Regions from separate parts of the Variovorax sp. VRV01 genome, predicted to be linked through region 1. Evidence: predicted binding sites of a transcription regulator. Region 1 holds the regulator's gene; each other region holds the start of a gene.
The links. The regulator LexA, encoded in region 1, represses DNA repair genes until DNA is damaged. The targets are predictions, from matches to a motif close to ACTGTATNNNNATACAGT.

Region 1 (2,263 bases):
AGGTCAGCTCGGCAGGCGCCTGGGGCGAGCCGGTGCCCTCGGCCACCGCCACGCCGCGCTCCGTGCAGGCCGTGACGTCGATATGGCCGCCGACGCGCCCGGTCTGCGAAATGAGCTTGAGCTTGGGGAGCTTTTCGATCAGCTGGCGGGAGATCTGGGTGCGCTCGCGGATCAGCACGATCACGTCGGCATCCTTCAGCCTGACCGAAAGCTGCCCGATGCCCTTGACCGTGTTGGTGTAGACCTTGGCTGCGTACGCGTCCAGCTTGGCGGCGCAGCGCAGCTTGCGCACGGCGTCCTGGTAATCGTCGAGGATCACAATGTTCATGGCGTGCCATTGTGCCTCGCAGCATTGGCGTGACGCGCGTGTGAACGTTTGGATACCCACCCCGGGCAGTGGTCACCGGGGTGCACGGGTTCAGTGCAACTGGGTGGAGCGGGGCGCGGGGCTGATGGTTTCCATCGCCTCGAGTGCCGCCAGCCGGTCGAGCTCGGCGCAGACGTCGGCCATGCGGCCCGAAATCACCATGCGGTTGGTGTTGCGTCTTTCGCCCTGCGGGCCGTCGACCACGCGGATGACGCGCAGCGGCCGCACGGGCGCCGGCGCCGCTTTGGGGGTTGCCGCGTGGTCGCGGGCCGCGCAGGCCGGCCGGACCGCGACGTAGCGCAACCCGGCGGAGCTGCTGCCGGTGTCGCGCCGCGCCGGGCGGCGTGCCGGCAGCAGCCGGCTTGCAAGCGATTGCAGCGGCATCCACAAATCAGCGATGGCGAGGAGGGCGATTCCCATGTGAACTCCAAAAAAGTCTGAGGTTGAACACAGGCAGGATTTCTTTGAATGGACGCAACAGGGTGATGGCGACAAAGCGCCATACGCCCGCCACCTGTTGCGGCCGGATGGGTTGCTGCTTTCGGCAGGCCGCGAAGGCCTACATCAGCATGGTGTTGCGGATCAGGCCCACCGCCAGGCCTTCGATTTCGAAGGGCTCGCCGGGCTGGACCACGATGGTCGGGTAGTCAGGGTTTTCAGCATGCAGCTCGATGACCTGCTTGTTGCGCTTGAGGCGCTTGACCGTGACTTCGTCACCCAGGCGCGCCACCACGATCTGGCCGTTGCGCGCTTCTTTGGTGGCCTGGACCGCGAGCAGGTCGCCGTCCATGATGCCGGCGTCGCGCATGGACATGCCGCGCACCTTGAGCAGGTAGTCGGGCTGGCGCTGGAACAGCGTGTTCTCGACGTAATAGGTCTGGTCGACGTGTTCCTGCGCGAGGATGGGCGAGCCCGCCGCCACGCGGCCGATCAGAGGCAGCGCGAGCTGCGACATGCCGGGCAGCGAGAGCGAGAATTGGCCGCCTTCGCGGTGGCGCGTCTCGTTGAGCGAGCGCAGCGCATCGCCCTTGAGCCGGATGCCGCGCGAAGTGCCGCTGACAAGTTCGATCACGCCCTTGCGGGCCAGCGCCTGCAGGTGCTCCTCGGCGGCATTGGCCGACTTGAAACCCAGCTCATTGGCGATTTCGGCCCGCGTGGGCGGCGCGCCGGTACGGGCAATGGCGCTCTGGATCAAGTCCAGGATCTGCTGCTGGCGGGCGGTAAGCTTCACGGCGAACTGCATATGTGGTTCCTTGCGGCACTGGCTGAATATCCAGTACCTGTATTTTTAACCAGTTTTTAAAAGTTGGCAACCCATGGTTAATTCCCCTTCCTCCGGCCTGCGGCGCATCGTGGTCCTGGGCACCGGCGGCACCATTGCAGGCCGGGCCGCGAGCGGTGCCGACAACATTGGCTACACCGCTGGAGAGGTGGGCGTGGCGGACCTGCTCGGCGGCATCGATGCGCCCGCAGGCGTGGCGCTCGTGGCGGAGCAGGTGGCGCAGCTCGACAGCAAGGACATGGCTTTCGACGTCTGGCTGCAGCTCGCCACGCGCTGCACGTTCTGGCTGGCCGAGGCCGACGTGGCGGGCGTGGTGATCACGCACGGCACCGACACCATCGAGGAAACGGCTTTCTTCCTCCAGGCGGCGCTTGCGTCCGGCAAGCCCGTGGTGCTGACCTGCGCCATGCGCCCGGCCAGCTCGCTCTCGCCCGACGGTCCGCAGAATCTGCGCGATGCCATCGCCGTCGCGGCCACATCGGCGGCGCACGGTGTGACGGTGGTCTGCGCGGGTGCCATCCACGGCGCGCTCGATGTGCAGAAGGTGCACACCTACCGGCCGGACGCGTTTTCATCGGGCGATGCCGGGCCGATCGGCTATGTGGAAGAGGGCG
Region 2 (2,263 bases), on a different contig from region 1:
ATACCCTTCCTGGTGAGACCGCGGAGATATTCTCCGCGCTTCAGTGGAACTTGAATCCACTTCCTCATGATGCAGCGCTTTTTCGCCGGAACAGGACCACCGCCGCGGCCGCCCTTAGAACAGGCTGCCCTGCCCCGCTGCGCCAGGTGGCCGGAACGCGCCGAGATCGAGCGCAATGCGCTCGCGGTTGAAGCCGATGCGGTTCGCCGCCTTTTCGAAGCGCTGGCGGATCAGGTCGGCCCAGAGGCCGGAGCCCTTCATGCGGGTGGCAAAGTCGGCGTCGTAGTCCTTGCCGCCGCGCATCTCGTGGATGCGCGCCATGATGCGGTCCGCGCGCTGCGGGTAGTGCAGTTCGAGCCATTGCTTGAAGAGCGGTGCCACTTCCCAGGGCAGCCGGATCACCGTGTAGAAGGCGTTGCGCGCACCGGCGTCCCAGGCGGCTTCGAGCACCTGTTCCATGTCTTCGTTGACGAAGGGAATCTGCGGCGCCACGCTCACGCCCACCGGCACGCCCGCCTCGGCCAGCGTGCGGATGGTGCGCAGCCGCCGGTGCGGCGCGGCAGCGCGCGGCTCCAGCTTGCGGGCCAGCTCGCCGTCGAGCGTGGTCACGGTGATGTACACCGCGGCCAGGTGCTCGGCGGCCATGGGCGCGATGAGGTCGAGGTCGCGCTCCACCGCGCTCGATTTCGTGACCAGCGCAAACGGATGGTGCGTTTCCTTCAGCAGCTCGATCACCGAGCGGGTGAGCCGCAGTTCGCGTTCGATGGGCTGGTAGCAGTCGGTGGCGGTGCCGATCGCGATGTGGCTGGGCCGGTAGCTCCTGCGGCCGAGTTCGGCACGCAGCACCTCGACGATGTTGCGCTTGGCGATGAGTTTGGTTTCGAAGTCGAGCCCCGGCGAGAGATTGAGGTAGCTGTGCGTGGGCCGCGCAAAGCAGTAGATGCAGCCGTGCTCGCAGCCGCGGTACGGGTTGAGCGAGCGGTCGAAGGAAATATCGGGCGAGTCGTTTTGATTGAGCACCGATTTCACGTCCTCGAAGCGCACTTCGGTGGCGAGCGGCAGCAGTTCCTCGGCTTCGGCCGCACCTTCTTCGAGCGTGCCCCAGCCGTCGTCGAAGGCATTGCGCTCGTCGCGCGAAAAGCGGTGCGCCAGGCGCGTGGCCGCGCCGCGGCCCTTGATGGCGTGGATGGGGATCCGGGCGGCGGGCATGGCAGGTCCTTCTCTCGAATACTGTATGTTTACACAGTATTCCAAAGCTTTTCCGGGATCAAGCTGATTTTGAATTTCTCTCTTGACAGAAATTTATAAAATCCTAGACTCCAACGCATGGAACTCACCGACATCCAACGCAAGTTCGTTCTCCACTGGGGAGAAATGGGCTCCATGTGGGGCGTCAACCGCACGGTCTCGCAGATCCATGCGCTGCTGTTCGCGCGCGGCAGGCCCATGCATGCGGAAGAGCTCTCCGACACGCTGGGCGTGGCCCGCTCCAACGTGAGCAACAGCCTGAAGGAACTGCAGGCGTGGAACTTGGTGCGCGTGACGCACATCCTGGGCGACCGGCGCGACTATTTCGAAACCAGCGTCGACGTCTGGGAGCTGTTCCGCACCGTGGTGCGCGAGCGCAAGGAGCGCGAATTCGACCCGACCATCCGCGTGCTGCGCGAGATCGTCTCGAGCCCCGACTTCCAGAAGGAGCCCGCCGATGCGCAGGACCGCATCCGCTCCACCATGGACCTGATGAGCAAGCTCGCCACCTGGGCCGACGAAATGCTGCGGCTCTCGCCCGGCACGCTCGACAAGGTGCTGACGCTCGGGGCCAGCGTGCAGAAGTTCGTTCGCGGCGATGCGGCGCCGGCGGCAACTACCGCGGCCTCCGGCAAGGACGACGATTCCGATGCCCACCATGCCAGCCTGCCGATGATCTGAGCCGCTCTTTTTTTGCTTCTTAGTTTCTGTTTTGACAGAAACAACGAAAACAAACCTTATGCCCGCCGTTGCCACCTATCCGCTGACCGTCTATTTCGATGCCACCTGTGCCTTGTGCACGGCAGAAATGAACGCAATGAAGGCGCGCGACACCACGGCCCGCCTGAACCTCGTGGACTGCTCGCCCGCCGGCTTCGGCGCCGGCCCGGCCCCACGCGCAGCGCTGATGGCCGCCATCCACGCGGTCGACGCAGCGGGGCAGGTGTTCGTGGGCGTTCCCGCCATTCGCGCCTGCCGCGATGCCGTCGGGCTGCCGAGCGGCAGCTTCCTGCTC
Region 3 (2,263 bases), on a different contig from region 1:
AGGTCCTTCACATGCGAGGCCTCGAGAAACTTGAGGCCGCCGTACTTCACGAACGGGATGTTGCGGCGCGCCAGTTCGAGTTCGAGCGGCGCGCTGTGCGTGGCAGCGCGGAACAGCACCGCCTGCGACTTGAGCGCCAGGCCGCCCTCGCGGTGCGCCAGCACCTTGTCGGCCACCCAGACGGCCTGCTGCGCCTCGTCCGGCACCAGCACCAGCTGCGGCCGGCCCGCGGAGGGCTTGTCGGTCCAGAGCGTCTTGGCGTGCCGCTCGGCCGCCTGCGCGATGACCCGGTTCGACACGTCGAGAATGGGCTGGGTCGAGCGGTAGTTGCGCTCCAGCGTGACCACGCGCGCAGCCTGCGAGAACTGCGACGGAAAGTCGAGGATGTTACGCACGGTTGCACCGCGAAACGAGTAGATCGACTGCGCGTCGTCGCCCACCACCGTCACACCGCGGCCATCGGGCTTGAGGGCCAGCAGGATCGAGGCCTGCAGCAGGTTGGTGTCCTGGTACTCGTCGACCAGGACGTGGTCGAAACGCGCGCCGACCAGCGCCGCCAGCGCGGGCTCGGCCACCATGCCGGCCCAGTAGAGCAGCAGGTCGTCGTAGTCGAGCACGTTCTGCTGCTGCTTGACTTCGACGTAGGCGCCGAACAGGCGCTTGAGCTCGGCCTCCCATTCGGCGCACCACGGAAAGGCCTCGGCCAGCACATCGGCCAGCGGCGCGCGCGTGTTGACGCAGCGCGAATAGATCGACAGGCAGGTGCCCTTGCGCGGAAATCGGTTCACGCTCGACGACAGGCCGAGTTCGTGCCGCACGAGGCCCATCAGGTCCTCGGCGTCGCCACGGTCGTGGATCGTGAAGTGGTCGTTCAGGCCGATGTGCGCGGCGTATTCGCGCAGCAGGCGCGCGCCGATGCCGTGGAACGTGCCGGCCCAGGGCAGCGCGGGCGGCTTGTCGGTTTTGAGCCCGAGCACGCGCGCCAGCACCTGGCCGGCGCGGCGCTCCATTTCCTGCGCCGCTCGGCGCGAGAAGGTCAAAAGCAGCAGGCGCTGCGGATCAACGCCGCCGGCGATGAGGTGCGCAACGCGGTGCGCCAGCGTGCTGGTCTTGCCCGAGCCCGCGCCGGCAATCACCAGCAGCGGCCGCTCGTCGCGCCCGGTCAGCGTGCCGACGCCGTGCTCGACGGCAGCGCGCTGCTCGTCGTTGAGGGCGGAGAGCGCCGCGGCGAGGCGCTCGGCCTGGGTGGCGCCGGAGGTGTGGGAAACGGGGAGCGCAGCAGTCTGCATGGCCGCAACTTTACTGTATGTCCATCCAGATCGATGGACCTGCCGTCACATGGCCGATGACATAATTGCCGCTCGCTGCAACTGGAGACCGCATCATGGAAACCGCACCGTCTCGGCAGCTTTCAACTCCCGCGTCCTGACGCGCCTCGATCGCTGACATCAGGGCCCGGGGATTGAAAGCACCCCTCCCCTCGCCCCATCGCCTCAGCCATTTCACGGGAGTGAGCCCATGCTCAATATCTTTACGCTCGCCAACGGCCGCCTTGTCCAGGAAGAGATCGAGGCGCTCGAGGAGCTTTCCAAGTTTCAGCCGATCTGGGTCGACCTCGAATCGCCTACGCTCGAGGAAAAGCGCTGGATCAAGCAGTACTACGGCCTCTCGATTCCCGAAGACGCGATGGACGAGGACATCGAGGAATCGGCCCGCTTCTATGAAGAAGACAACGGCGAGCTGCACATCCGCTCCGACTTCCTGATCGACGACGACGAAGACCCGCGCTCGGTGCGCGTGGCCTTCATCCTGAACCAGCACAACACCGAGCTTCGCAGCCGCGGCGTGCTGTTCTCGATCCACGACGAGGACGTGCCCGTGTTCCGGCTGCTGCGCATGCGTGCGCGCCGCGCACCGGGCCTCATCGAAGACGCGAAGGAAGTGCTGCTCAAACTGTTCGATGCCGACGCCGAATACTCGGCCGACACGCTGGAGAACATCTACGACGAGCTCGAGATCGCAGGCAAGAAGGTGCTCGAGGGCAACGTGAGCGACGAGCTGGCGGGCGAGGTGCTGGGCGCCATCGCGCGCCAGGAAGACCTGAACGGCCGCATCCGCCGCAACGTGATGGACACGCGCCGCGCGGTCAGCTTCATGATGCGCAGCCGCATGCTCAACGCCGAGCAGTTCGAGGAGGCGCGGCAGATCCTGCGCGACATCGAATCGCTGGACAACCACACGGCCTTCCTGTTCGACAAGATCA

Region 2: the regulator LexA is predicted to act here: its motif matches at 1,230-1,247, upstream of IB278_RS20725 (PA0069 family radical SAM protein).
Region 3: the regulator LexA is predicted to act here: its motif matches at 1,302-1,319, upstream of IB278_RS11300 (ATP-dependent helicase).

The regions. Positions count from the first base shown of each region.
Region 1 is NZ_JACVBS010000007.1:107,244-109,506, forward strand. It holds gene IB278_RS14295 (D-2-hydroxyacid dehydrogenase family protein) at 1-328, opposite strand, end outside; gene IB278_RS14300 (hypothetical protein) at 419-787, opposite strand; gene lexA (transcriptional repressor LexA) at 927-1,610, opposite strand; gene IB278_RS14310 (asparaginase) at 1,684-2,263, shown strand, end outside.
Region 2 is NZ_JACVBS010000011.1:218,649-220,911, reverse strand. It holds gene IB278_RS20725 (PA0069 family radical SAM protein) at 115-1,209, opposite strand; gene IB278_RS20720 (GbsR/MarR family transcriptional regulator) at 1,327-1,929, shown strand; gene IB278_RS20715 (thiol-disulfide oxidoreductase DCC family protein) at 1,988-2,263, shown strand, end outside.
Region 3 is NZ_JACVBS010000005.1:203,886-206,148, reverse strand. It holds gene IB278_RS11300 (ATP-dependent helicase) at 1-1,289, opposite strand, end outside; gene corA (magnesium/cobalt transporter CorA) at 1,519-2,263, shown strand, end outside.